Regions from separate parts of the Methylobacterium sp. AC690 genome, predicted to be linked through region 1. Evidence: predicted binding sites of a transcription regulator. Region 1 holds the regulator's gene; each other region holds the start of a gene.
What was found. Region 1 encodes LexA, which represses DNA repair genes until DNA is damaged. Its sites were predicted from a motif close to TGTTCNNNNTGTGTTCNG; they were not measured.
Positions count from the first base shown of each region.

Region 2: dinB (DNA polymerase IV) is a predicted target of LexA. The motif match lies at 1,749-1,766, and genes of this name have one in related genera.
Region 3: uvrA (excinuclease ABC subunit UvrA) is a predicted target of LexA. The motif match lies at 2,604-2,621, and genes of this name have one in related genera.

Region 1 is NZ_CEEDOX010000005.1:220,144-224,611, forward strand. It holds gene AC0IY1_RS08140 (FkbM family methyltransferase) at 1-280, shown strand, start outside; gene sfsA (DNA/RNA nuclease SfsA) at 313-1,020, opposite strand; gene AC0IY1_RS08150 (DUF937 domain-containing protein) at 1,184-1,963, shown strand; gene lexA (transcriptional repressor LexA) at 2,182-2,934, shown strand; gene AC0IY1_RS08160 (ComEC/Rec2 family competence protein) at 2,928-4,468, opposite strand, start outside.
Region 2 is NZ_CEEDOX010000004.1:20,880-25,347, reverse strand. It holds gene AC0IY1_RS05615 (alpha/beta fold hydrolase) at 1-173, opposite strand, end outside; gene AC0IY1_RS05610 (dimethylmenaquinone methyltransferase) at 406-1,560, opposite strand; gene dinB (DNA polymerase IV) at 1,799-2,887, shown strand; gene AC0IY1_RS05600 (MFS transporter) at 2,910-4,079, opposite strand; gene AC0IY1_RS05595 (LysR family transcriptional regulator) at 4,182-4,468, shown strand, end outside.
Region 3 is NZ_CEEDOX010000006.1:99,384-103,851, reverse strand. It holds gene uvrA (excinuclease ABC subunit UvrA) at 1-2,483, opposite strand, end outside; gene AC0IY1_RS08945 (methyl-accepting chemotaxis protein) at 2,989-4,468, shown strand, end outside.

The sequences.
Region 1 (4,468 bases):
GGGCGCGCAGATCCGCGTGCCCGCCGTGCCCCTGCTCGATCTCGCTCGCGGAGAGGGCATCACCCGCATCGACGCGATGAAGCTCGATGTCGAGGGCGCGGAGGACCTGATCCTCGAACCCTTCCTGCGCGCCGCGCCCGCAAGCCTCCACCCGCGACTGCTGATCGTCGAGAACGGCACCGACCAGTGGCAGATCGACCTGCCCGCCTTGCTCGAGCAGCACGGCTATCACCGGATCGCCCGGACCCGCCTCAACCTGATCTTCGAGCGGGCCGACTGAGGGGTCCGATCGGTCCTCCCGGGAGGCGCGCCCTAGAGCACCGGAATGGCATCCGCCACGGTGATCCCGGCAGGGTCGATGCGGCAGCGATGGGCGTGCACCACGACGCCGGCGGCCCGAGCCGTCTGAAGCGCCCGGTCGAAGGCGGGATCGAGGTCCCGGGCGGCGTCGAAGCGATCCGCCCACATCTGCACCACGATGATGACCATGGCCCGTCCCCCGGCCTCGACGACGGCCGCGAGGTCCATCATGTGACGGGCGCTGCGGGCGGCGACGCAATCCGGGAATTCCGCGAGGCCGGGCCGGCGCATCAGGTGGCAGTTCTTCACCTCGACATGGCAGGGGGGCACCCCCTCCCCCGTGGCGAGGAAATCGACGCGGCTGGCCTGGGCGTAGCGGACTTCGGGGCGCAGGTTCGTGTAGCCGGCGAGGGACGGCAGGCCGCCGGCGGCGAAGGCCTCCGCCACCAGGGCGTTCGGCCGCATCGTGTTGATCCCGACCCATTGCCGGCCGCCGGGCAGGTCCGCGTCCACCAATTCCCATGAGAAGGGCAGCTTGCGCGTCGGGCTGCGGACGTCGGACAGCAGGGCGCGCGCGCCCGGCACGGCAAGTCCCAGCATCGCCCCCGGATTGGGACAATGGGCCGTGATCAGGGATCCATCGGCAAGCTGCAGATCGGCGAGAAAGCGCTTGTAGCGCCGCACCAGGCGCGCCTCGATCAGGGGCGAAGGGAAGCGCATCGCAGGTCCGGGGTGAGAAACAGGTTGATGCAGGTTCCCGTCGGCGGGGAATCAGGCCGTGGTGAGGCGCCCGGGCTGGTCAGTGCTGACCGGATGCGACAGACTTCGCGGGGCGCGCCCGGGTCGATGACCGGGAAAGCCGTTGTCCGTCCGCGAGGCCGCCATGTTTAATGTGTTCGATCTCCTTCAGGCGCAGGGGGGCGCCAGCGCGCAGGGTTTCGGACGGCAGTTCGGCTTGTCGCCGGAGCAGAGCCTGCGCGCGATGCAAGCCCTGCTCCCGGCCCTGACGATGGGGCTGCAGCGGAACGTCGCCCAGGATCCGACCGGCTTCGCGCACCTCTTCAACCTCGTTGGGCCTGCCGCGTCGAAGGCGTCGAGCGCCACGCCCCAGATGGACATGCTGGTCCAGCAACTCTTCGGCTCGCCCCACCTGAGCCAGGCGGTTCTGCAACAGGCCGCCACCGTCAGCGGCGTCGCGATGCCGGCCCTGAAGCAGATGCTGCCGATCATGGCGGGCATGGTGGTGGCGGGGATCGTCCACGTCATGATCAACCAGGCGCCCGCCGCAGCGCCGGCGCCGCGCGCCGAGGCGAACCCTTTCGGCTTCCCGCCCAATGCCTGGTCGGAGATGATGCAGGCGTTCCTGAAATCCGGCGGCAGTGCCCCGGAGCCCGCGGCGCCCGCGCCTCAGGCCCGGCCGCGTCCGGCGCGGCTCGCGGCCTCGCCCCGGCCCGAACCGGCCGCGCTGGACACGTCCTCCGCGGAAGCGCCCTTCGACATGATGCAGCAGATGTTTCAGGCGGGCCTGGAGGTACAACAGGAGAACGCCCGCGCGATGCAGCGCCTGTTCGATACCTTCTGGCACGATCCCCGCGACCCGACTGAGACGGGCGGCCACGGGCCCGGCGATCGGCCCAAGACAGGAGGCACCGGGCAGCGCTAGCCGAAGAAGGCATGTGCGGAGACGCGGGCAATCGACTGACCCGAGGCGTTGCTGTCGAACTCAGCACCGCGTTCCACAATCCCCATCGCGCCATTGGGTTGGGCAAGGTGCCTCTAGACAGGAACCCTTGCAGAACACTTACGGAACGTTTAACGTGTTCGTGGTTTGTTTCTGGTGCCGCCCGCCGCGATCCGTGGCCCTAACGAAGAGTGCCCCGCATGTTGACGCGTAAGCAGCTGGACCTGCTCCAGTTCATCCAGCTCCGGATGCGCGAGAGCGGCGTTCCCCCGTCGTTCGACGAGATGAAGGACGCTCTCGACCTGAAGTCGAAGTCGGGCATTCACCGCCTGATCACGGCCCTTGAGGAGCGCGGCTTTCTGCGCCGGCTGCCCAACCGGGCGCGGGCGATCGAGGTGATCCGGATGCCGGAGAGCCTGGGCGGGAACGCGGGTGCCCCGCGCACCGCACCGGCCCCCGAGGTTCGACGCTTCACGCCGAGCGTGGTCGAAGGCGGGAAAGGCAAGGGCCTGCCGGCCGGCGCATCGGTGTCCCGCCTGCCGACCACGCAAGCCACCGACGAGAGCGGTCGGGCGGTGACCATCCCGGTGATGGGTCGAATCGCGGCGGGTACGCCCATCTCGGCCATCCAGGAACAGAGCCATTCGGTGACGATGTCACCCGATTTCCTGGCCGGTGGCGAGCATTACGCCCTGGAGGTGCGCGGTGATTCGATGGTCGATGCCGGCATCCTCGACGGCGACCTGGTCGTGATCCGCAAGCAGGATACGGCCAATACGGGCGACATCATCGTGGCGCTCATCGACGACGAGGAAGCCACGCTGAAGCGCCTGCGCCGGCGCGGCTCGTCCATCGCCCTGGAAGCGGCGAACCCGGCCTATGAGACGCGGGTCCTCGGCCCGGATCGGGTGCAGATCCAGGGACGGCTCGTCAGCCTCGTGCGCCGCTACTGAGGGATTTCTCTGTTCGGTTGGTCACCGGCAGGATCCAACGGATCGTCGGTGCGCTCGGGGATCTCCGGTAGAGCCGTCGCCGACGGTGGCGACGGTTGCGGGTGTGGTCCCGTCTGTTCCGACGGCGGCGGTGGCGGGGTTGCACGCCATGGCACGACGTCGCCGGGATGCTTCGCGGTGACGAGGGTCGGCCCATCGCGGGTGAGGCGGATGGCGGTTGCGCCGTGCGATCCCAGGAAATCCCGGTCGACGACGATCGGCGCGGCACAGCCTGCGGGTGCGGATTGCCGGGTGATCAAGATCGTGGCCCGGGCGCAGTCCTCCCCGAGGGCGCGCTTGTCGGTGATCAACGCGAGCACGCGGCCGTCCGGTGTGGTCAGGGTACAACCCAGGCCATCGCAGCGTGAGCCCTGATACCCCGTGATGTCCTGCACCCTTCGGTCGTCGCCATCGGCCTTGAGCCATTGCGCCAGCACGAAGGGGGGCGGCCGTCCAAGGGTGGCGAGGCGCCCGTTGCGCTCGCGGACGGCTGCGCCTGCCCCCTCACGATCGATGTAGATGTCGTAGCGGTCCGGGGCGGCGGCACAGGCGAGGCCGATCGCTGCCGGGATGAGGCCGAGCCAGCGCAGCGAAGAGGCCGGAAGCGTCAGGACGATCAGGGCCACCGCCAGAAGGCCGAGGGCGCCCGTGCCGAAGGCCGGGACCACCACGACGGCGTGTCCGAAGCCCGCAATCCAGGTGGAGATGGCGAGCATCCCCCGCACCGCGAGGCCCATCGCCCACCAGACCGGCTGATCCAGTGCGAACGGATAGGCCAGGATCCCGAGAACCGCCGACGGCATCACCGCCAGGGAGACCAGCGGCAGGGTGAGCGCATTGCCCACTAGCCCGAAGGGCTGCACCGTCTGAAAGTGATAGGTGGCGAAGGGCGCGGCGGCGATCTGGGCCACGAGGGTCGTCGCCAGGGTGCCGATGACCGCGGTGGTCACCAGGGCGAAGATCCGGGGGAGCGGGCCGGCCCCATCGCGCTGCAGCGCGCGTCCCGCGATCAGCGGCGCGCAGGCGATCAGGCCGGCGACCGCCCCGAACGACATCTGGAAGCTCGGGCCGAGGAGGCCGTCCGGCTCGCGGGCCAGGGCGATCAGGGCGGCAATGGCCAGGTTGCGCATGCTGAGCGCCGGGCGGTCGACCAGGATCGCGCCGAGCATCACGAGGGTCATGATCAGCGAACGCTCGGCCGCGATGTCCCAGCCGGAGAAGACGCAGTAGGCCGTGACGCCCACCATGGCGACGGCGGCGGCGATCTTCTTGATCGGCCAGTGCAAAGCCGCGAACGGAACGACGGCCAGGAGTGCCCGCACCAGCCAGAACACCACGCCGGCCGCCAGGACCATGTGGAGGCCCGAGATCGACACGACGTGGTAGATGCCGGCGGCGCGGAGGATGTCGTTGGTCTCCGGGCTGATCAGGCCGCGCTTGCCCGTCACCAGGGCCGCGGCCACCGCCCCGGCCTGGCCTCCGTTGGCGTCGGTGA
Region 2 (4,468 bases), on a different contig from region 1:
GCGTGCCAGGTGGCGTGGGTCTGGGGATGACCATGGAGCAGCAGGACCGGGAGACGGTGCCCGCCCGGCGACAGGGCGACCCGAAGGCGCAGGTCGGGCAGCGTCGCGTCCGCGAGGTCGAAGCCCGGCAGGAACGGACATGGCCCACGGCTGAGGAGGTCGATCGGCGGCATGGTGTCCCCGGAAACGTCGCTGAGAAGGTGGGCCCGCCCCGGCATGGAACCGGTTCCGAAGCGCCGGCGGGTGTCCGGCACCGCGCGCGACGCCGCGGTGCCAGGCAGCGGGACGTCCCGAGGCGCGGATGCCGCGGGCTGCGTGCGCCGACGAGTCTGCCGCGCTCTGGCCCGGCCGGCAATTGGGCCCGCTCGGCAATCGGGCGCGGCCGGGTCGGCGCGATCGCGCGCCTCAGCCCTTCCAGTTCTTCAGGGCCCCGAACGGGCTCAGCGCCGGATCGGCCGCCGGCGGGTTCAGCACGGGCTCGACCTGCGCGATGGCGTCCGCCAGGGAGAAGGCCGAGCCGCTGGTCAGCTTGCCGCCCGCGGCATCCTTGTGGCCGCCGCCGCGGAAGCGCCGCGCGCCGTCGAGGGCGGTCTCGTTGTTGGAGCGGAAGGACATCGTGCCGGCCCGCTGCACGTTGAGGACGCGCTTGGCCCGGCCGCTCTCCATGATGAGGTCCGAGACCCGCTGGAAGGTGCCGGAATCGAGCCCGAAGGACATCAGCGTGCCGTCCGAGAGGGGATGGAACAGGTCCGAGCGGGCGAGCACCCGGGCGATGCGCATGCGGGTGGTGAGGGTGCGGTCGTCCTCGGCATCCTCGGCGAGGTAGCCGTCGAGGATCGCCTTGCGCAGGGCCGGCACCTGGCCCTCGATCACGGCCGGGGAGGCGCCGTCGCCGAGGAGGCGGGCCGCGCCGAGGAGGAGGTCGCCGACGAACCGGTCGTGCCAGGGATGGCCGATCGGCACGAGGTTCGAGACGTTGTCCCAGAACATCTCGTCGAGGCTCAGGCCGCTGCGGAAGGCCGGCCGGTCCTTGCGCCACAGATCCACGGCATCGACCGCCGTCACCAGGGCGCCGAGGATCGGATCCTCGCCGCTCTCGCGGGTCGCGTAGAGGGCCCGGTGCTCGTAGGCCATCCGGGTGGCGCAGCAGGCCTCGTCGATGAGCACGACGAGGTTCGGATCTTCCAGGTCGAAGCGCTGCAGGCTCGGCGTTGCGGGATCGGCCAGCGGTGCGAGGCCCTGCTCGCGCAGCTGGTCGACCGAGGAGGCGTGGTGGTCGAGGACGACGAGCCGGTGGCGTGCCTCGGGCTCGCGGCGGCGGTTCAGGGCGGCGAAGTTGCGCAGGAAGGTGACGGCCACCGCCTCCAGGCCGAGATCGGTCATCAAGATCATTTCCGGGGCGGACGCCTTGCCGAGGCGCTTCAGCTCGGTCTCGACCACCGGCCCGACATCGGAATAGCGCGGCACGTGCACGATGCGGGCGACCTCGGCGAACTGGCCGACCACCGTGGAGGCGCCGTAGCCGTCGAGGTCGTGGTGGGTGATCTGGGTGATGTTCAAGAACCTGTCCTCGGGCGAATCGCGAAGCACGGGCTTCGTGTGACCTGGGCGCCCTTATGCGGCACGCCCCGGTTCGCGGCGAGCCCCCCGCGCGGTGAGCCCCCTGGTTCGTCCCTGCTCGGCTGCGTCGGTTTCGCGGGGGATCGGGAGCCGGCAGGGGTTGATTCCCGGGCCGGGACCGGGATGCTGCGAACAGACCACGAACACCAGCGATAGAACGATCGGAGGAGCGTCCGCGATGGACCCGGACGGCGCGGGCGCGATCCGCAAGATCATCCATATCGACATGGACGCGTTCTACGCCTCGGTGGAGCAGCGCGACGACCCGGCGTTGCGGGGCCGGCCGGTGGCGGTGGGCGGATCGCGCGAGCGCGGCGTGGTGGCGGCGGCGAGCTACGAGGCGCGGGCCTTCGGCGTACGCTCGGCCATGCCCTCCGTCACCGCGCGCCGGCTCTGCCCGGACCTCGTCTTCGTCAAGCCGCGCTTCGAGGTCTACCGCTCGATCTCCGAGCAGATCCGGGCGGTCTTCGCCGAGCACACCGACCTGATCGAGCCCGTGGCCCTCGACGAGGCCTATCTCGACGTGACGGAGAACCGTCAGGGACTGCCGACCGCCACGGCGGTGGCCCGCGCGATCCGGGCCACGATCCGCGCGCAGACCGGTCTCGTGGCCTCGGCCGGCGTCTCGTACAACAAGTTCCTGGCCAAGGTCGCCTCCGACTTCCGCAAGCCCGACGCCCTCTTCGTGATCACCCCCGCCATGGGGCCGGCCTTCGTCGAGGCATTGCCGATCGGGCGTTTCCACGGCATCGGCCCGGTCACCGAGGGGCGGATGAAGGCCCTCGGCATCCTGACCGGGCGCGACCTGCGCGCCCTCAGCCTCGAGGCCCTGACGAAGCGGTTCGGCGCCTCGGCGCCCTACTATTACGGGGTGTCGCGGGGCATCGACCCGCGTCCGGTCCGGGTCAACCGGATCCGGAAATCCATCGGCGCCGAGAACACCTTCTCGGACGATTCGTCCGAGTTCGCGGTGCTCGCGGAACGGCTGGCGCCGATCCTCGACAAGGTCTGGGGTGCCGCCACCGCCAAGGAAGTCCGGGCCCGCACGGTGACGCTGAAGGTCAAGTTCGCGGATTTCGAGCAGATCACCCGGGCCCGCTCGGTGCCCGGCTTCGTCCCGGATCGCGCCGCCCTGGAAGAGACCGTTCTGCTCCTCCTGCGCGACCTGTTCCCGCTCCGGCGCAGCGTGCGCCTCCTCGGGGTCTCCCTCTCCGCCCTGGAACACGGCCCCGCCCCGGAACCGCGCCAGCTCGGCCTCGGATTGTAGAGGCGCGCCCGGTTCCCCGAAGTCAGGGACACGCCACCGCGCCGGCGACGCGCCGGCCGCGCCGCAGAACGAGGAGGAAAGCGAGGCCGACCGCCGCCATCGCTGACCCCGCCACCGAGACCGCCGGATAGCCTCCGCCGAGGTCGATCACGAGGCCGCCGAGGGCCGCACCGATGGCGTTGCCGAGGTTGAACGCACCGATATTGAGGGCCGAGGCCAAGTTGGGCGCCTCGCTGGCCTCCGCCATTACCCGCATCTGTAGGGGCGGCACCAGGGCGAAGCTCGCGACGCCCCAGAGCAGGATGAGCGGGGCGGCGACCCAGCGCGAGTCCATCCCGACGGCGAACACCCCGAGCAGCAGGACCAGGGCTCCCAGGGAGGCAATGATGGTTCCGTCCACCGTGCGGTCGGCGAGGCGTCCGCCGGCCCAGTTCCCGAGGGTCAGGCCGACGCCGTAGACCACCAGCATCGCCGTGACGAAGGAGGCGTCCGCCCCCGTCTCGATACGCAGGATCGGGACGATGTAGGTGAAGACTGTGAACATGGCGCTCGACCCGAGGACCGTGAGCGCGAGGGCGCCGAGAACGGCCGGCCGCGCCACGACGCGCAGCTCCGCGCGGATATCGGGGGCGCGCTCCACGGGCAGGGGCGGCAAGGCCAGCCGCAGCGAGAGCATCGCGACGGCGCCGATGCCGGCGATGCCCCAGAAGGCCGCGCGCCAGCCCAGCGCCTCCCCGACCCAGGCGGCGAGGGGCACGCCGCCGATCGTCGCGATGGTCAGGCCGGAGAACATCGCGGCCACGGCGGCTGCACGCCGCTCAGGCCGTACGAGGCTGGCGGCCACCACCGATCCAATCCCGAAGAAGGCGCCGTGGTTGAAGGCCGTGACGATCCGTGCCGCGAGCAGCATCGCGTAACCGTCGGCGAGGGCCGAAATCACGCTGCCCACCGTGAAGATGCCCATCAGGCCCACGAGAAGCGCCCGGCGCGGCACCCGCGCGAAGGCGAGGGTCATCAGCGGGGCGCCGATCAGGACGCCGAGCGCATAGGCGCTGACCAGCAGGCCGGCGGCCGGGATCGAGACGCCGAGATCGTTCGCGATCAGCGGCAGCATGCCCATCGGCGAGAATTCGGTGACGCCGATCCCGAAGGCGCCGATGCTCAGCGCCAGCAGCGCAGGATGGATTGTCATGGGGGTTGCCTCTCGGTCATTGTTCCCGACAGGCACATGATGCAGCGCGACACCGGGCGGTAGCCCCATCTCCGGACCGACATCTGTGCGTCAGGAGCACGAATGCCGCGGGACCGAATCGACCGGACGGGGGAGATGGCGGCCTTCCTCGCCATTGCGCGAGACGGCAGCCTGTCCGCGGCGGCCCGCGGGCTCGGGCTGACCGCCTCCGCCGTCAGCCGCATCGTTGCTCGCCTGGAGGCACGCCTTGGCGTGCAGCTGATCGTGCGAACCACCCGGACGCTGCGCCTTACCGCCGAGGGCGAGAGCTATGCCCGTGCCGCGCGCCGCATCCTCGCCGATATCACCGAGAGCGAGAGCGCAATCGCCGATCAGGCCTCCCCCCGCGG
Region 3 (4,468 bases), on a different contig from region 1:
ACGGTCATGTCGAGGACGTCGGCGATGGAGTGCTCGCGGTACTTCACCTCCAGGGTCTCGCGGTCGTAGCGACGCCCCTTGCAAACGTCGCAAGTGACGTAGACGTCCGGCAGGAAGTGCATCTCGATCTTGATGACGCCGTCGCCCGAGCAGGCCTCGCAGCGACCGCCCTTCACGTTGAACGAGAACCGGCCCGCCTGATAGCCACGGGCCTTGGCCTCGGGCAGCCCGGCGAACCAGTCGCGGATCGGCGTGAAGGCGCCGGTATAGGTCGCGGGGTTGGAGCGCGGGGTTCGTCCGATCGGCGACTGGTCGATGTCGATGACCTTGTCGAGATGCTCCAGCCCGTCGAGCCTCTCGAAGGGCGCCGGGTGCTCGAGGGCGCCGTTCAGGGATTTCGCCACCGCCTTGTAGAGCGTGTCGATGATCAGGGTCGACTTGCCACCGCCGGAGACGCCCGAGATGCAGGTGAAAGTCCCGAGCGGGATATCCACCGACACGTTCTTCAGGTTGTTGCCTCGGGCACCGACGAGGCTGAGCTTGCCCTTGCGGCCCTTGCGGCGGGCGGTCGGGACCCGAACGCTCATCTCGCCGGTGAGGTACTTGGCAGTGAGCGAGGCCGGGTTCTTCAGCACCTCTTCCGGGGTGCCCTGGGCGATGATCTGCCCGCCATGGATGCCCGCACCGGGGCCGACGTCGACGACATAGTCAGCCTGCAGGATCGCGTCCTCGTCGTGCTCGACCACGATCACCGAGTTCCCGAGGTCGCGCAGGCGCTTCAGCGTGCCGAGCAGGCGCTCGTTGTCGCGCTGGTGCAGGCCGATGGACGGCTCGTCGAGGACGTAGAGCACGCCCGTCAGCCCGGAACCGATCTGCGAGGCGAGGCGGATGCGCTGGCTCTCGCCGCCCGAGAGTGAGCCGGAGCCGCGCGCCAGCGTCAGGTACTCGAGCCCCACATCGATCAGGAAGGTCAGCCGGTCGCGGATCTCCTTGAGGATCCGGTAGGCGATCTCGTTCTGCTTGTCGGTGAGCTTGCCCGGAAGCGCCGAGAACCACGCATGGGCGTCCCGGACCGAGAGGGCGGTGATCTCGCCCACATCCTCCATCGCGACCTTGACCGAGAGCGCTTCGAGCTTCAGGCGCTTGCCGCCACAGCTGGCGCAGGGCGTCTCGCTCATGAAGCGGGCAATCTCCTCGCGGGAGCTGTCGCTCTCCGTCTCCTTGTAGCGCCGCTCCAGGTTCGGGATGACGCCCTCGAAGGGCTTGTTCACCTCGTAAGCGCGCATTCCATCGTCGTAGGCGAAGCGGACCGCGTCCGGGCCGGTTCCGTACAGGACGACGTCCCGGGCCTTCGCGGACAGGTCGGACCACGCAACGGTCGTCTTGAAGCCGTAGTGGCGGGCGAGGGCGTCGAGGGTCTGGCCATAATACGGAGAGGTCGACTTCGCCCAGGGACCGACAGCCCCGCGCTTCAGGCTGAGCTTGGCATCCGAGATCACGAGTTCGGGGTCGATCCGCATCTCGTGGCCGATACCACCGCAGGTCGGACAGGCGCCGAAGGGATTGTTGAACGAGAAGAGCCGCGGCTCGATCTCCGCGATGGTGAAACCGGAGACGGGGCAGGCGAAGCGCGACGAGAAGGTGATGGCCTCGCGCGGCGCCTCGCCCTCGGGCGTATCGGCGAATTCGATCAGGGCGATGCCGTCGGCGAGCTCCAGGGCGGTCTCGAAGGAATCCGCCAGCCGCGCCGCGATGTCCGCCCGCACTACGATCCGGTCCACCACCACGTCGATGTCGTGCTTCAGCTTCTTGTCGAGCTTCGGCACGTCGTCGATGGCATAGTACTCGCCGTCGATCCGCAGGCGCTGGAAGCCCTTCTTCTGGAACTCGGCGATCTCCTTGCGGTACTCGCCCTTCCGGCCGCGGATCACAGGGGCTAGGAGGTAGAGCCGGCTCTTCTCCGGCAGGGCGAGTACACGGTCCACCATCTGGCTGACCGTCTGGCTCTCGATCGGCAGTCCGGTCGCGGGCGAGTAGGGTATGCCCACCCGCGCCCAGAGCAGGCGCATGTAGTCGTAGATCTCGGTGACGGTGCCCACCGTCGAGCGCGGGTTCTTCGAGGTGGTCTTCTGCTCGATCGAGATCGCCGGCGAGAGCCCGTCGATCTGGTCGACGTCGGGCTTCGACATCATCTCGAGGAACTGGCGCGCGTAGGCCGAAAGGGATTCGACGTAGCGGCGCTGGCCCTCGGCGTAGATGGTGTCGAAGGCGAGCGACGACTTGCCGGAGCCGGACAGACCCGTGAAGACCACGAGGCGATCGCGGGGAATCGTCAGGTCGATGTTCTTCAGGTTGTGCTCGCGCGCGCCGCGCACCGAGATGACCCGGGCATCGCGCGCGCCGTCGAACAACGCCTCGATCTTGGCTTCGACCCGCTCGGCCTCGGCTTGCGATTTCTTGGCAGCGGCTTTGGCTTTGGCCATGGAGTCTCTTCGGAACGTCTTCAGCGCGGAACGCGGCAGGACTCGACCAGAGCCCCCGCGGCATGTCGGGCGCGCCACCGCATCGGGCAAGGCACGCGCCACGCATATCCGCTCCTCAGCTAGAACAAAAAGCGTACGCGGACAATATCGTGGGCGCTTGGCCGAGGTTTCAGAACCTGGGGCCTCGCCGATTGATCTGGCGGGAACTGACGCTGATGGGTGGAAGCCATGGCGCTACGCGGATCCTGCCTCGCGATTGGGCATGTGCCTGCCGCTCCCTCCGATGCGGAGCACAGCTTTGTCGTGCACCAATCATGCGTCCAGGCACGGGGAGCCGCGACGGAAGCAGGATCGCGGAACAACTGGACGTTCCGGGAAAACTCCCCGCCTATCCAGCTTAGAAATGGCAGACAATGATTAAAAATTGATCATAGGCTAATTTTGAAACACAACCTTTACCGGCTGCTCTCACAGTGCTGCAACGTTTCCAAGCAGGTTTCATGTGATGTCCGCCGGTCTCTTCTCATCGCTGCGCTTTCGGATTCTCTTAGTTGCGCTCGCTCCGTGCCTTGCGTTTACGATGGTCGTTGGACTTGCCATTACTGAGCGGATGAGCGCTCGGACCCGGATGGTCCATGTGCAGGAGCTCGTCGGCATGGCGGGCCAGATCAGTGCCCTGGTGCACGAAGCCCAGCGCGAGCGCGGGGCATCGAGCCTGTATCTGGCCGCCAAGGGGAACAAGTTCCGGTCCGAGCTCGATGCGCAGCGTGCGCGGACCGATGTGGCCCGGGCGGCCCTGGACGCGGGCCGGACCGGCCTCGACCTCGCCGCCTTCGGGGCCGGCGTCGCCCGGCGGAATGCGACCCTGACCGAGCAATTGGCGTCGATCGACCCCCACCGCACGGCCGTCGACGGGCTCGGTCGTACGCCGGCCCAGAACATGGCGCTGTATTCGGGCTTGATCGCCAACGCGCTCGACCTCGTGCGCGAGGTCTCCCAAGTCGCGGCCAGCGCGGATCTCGCCGCCCGCATCAATTCCTACTCGTCGTTCCTCGCGCTCAAGGAGTTGGCGGGCCAGGAGCGAGCGGCGGCCTCGGCGATCTTCGGTGCCGGTCAGATCGATCTCGCTGGCCACGAGCGTCTGGCCGGTCTCAGCGCGGGCCAGAGCACCTACGAATCTCTGTTCCGGCTCGGGGCCGTACCGGAGCAAGCCGCCCTTCTCGATGCCGGCAAGGCGGCGCCCGCGGCCCGGGAGGTCGATCGTCTGCGCCGCCTCGTCCTCGACACGCCCCCGGGCACTCCGCTCGCCTTCACCGATGCGCCCGCCTGGTTCGGCCTCGCCACCCAACGCATCGATACCCTGAAGACGATCGAGGACCGGCTCACCGCGGATCTCGGCGCCGCGGCCGGTGCCGCCCGGGCCGACGCCGAACAGAGCGTCATGGTCTGGATGGCCGTCGGCCTCGCGACCTTGGTCCTCTCCTGCGGCCTGGCCTTCGCCTTCGGCACCGCCATCGCCCGTCCGCTCACCCGCATCGCCGCCTCCCTCACGGCCATCGGCCGGGGCGAGGAGTCTGGGCCGATTCCGCAGCACGGCGCCCGCGAGGTCCGCGCCATCGCGGCGGCGGCTGTCGACTTCCAGGCCAGCGTCGCCGAGCGCCGGCGTATCGCCGCGGAGGCCGACCATCTCACCGCCAATGCCGCGGCTGCCCGCCGTGCCGAGATGGTGGCGTTGGCCGATCGCTTCGAGGCGCAAGCCAGCGGGATCGTCGAGGCGGTCTCGGCTGCCGCGAGCCAGCTCGAGACGGCGGCCTATGCCCTGACCCAGGCCGCGAGCGACACCTCATCCCTGAGCGGGTCCGTCGCCGCCGCCTCGGCAGAAACCGCGGCCACGGCCGACACCGTCGCGGCAGCGACGGAGGAGCTGAGCGCCTCGGTGCGGGAGATCGGCAACCGCGTCGAAGCCTCGACCGCGGTCGCCAGCG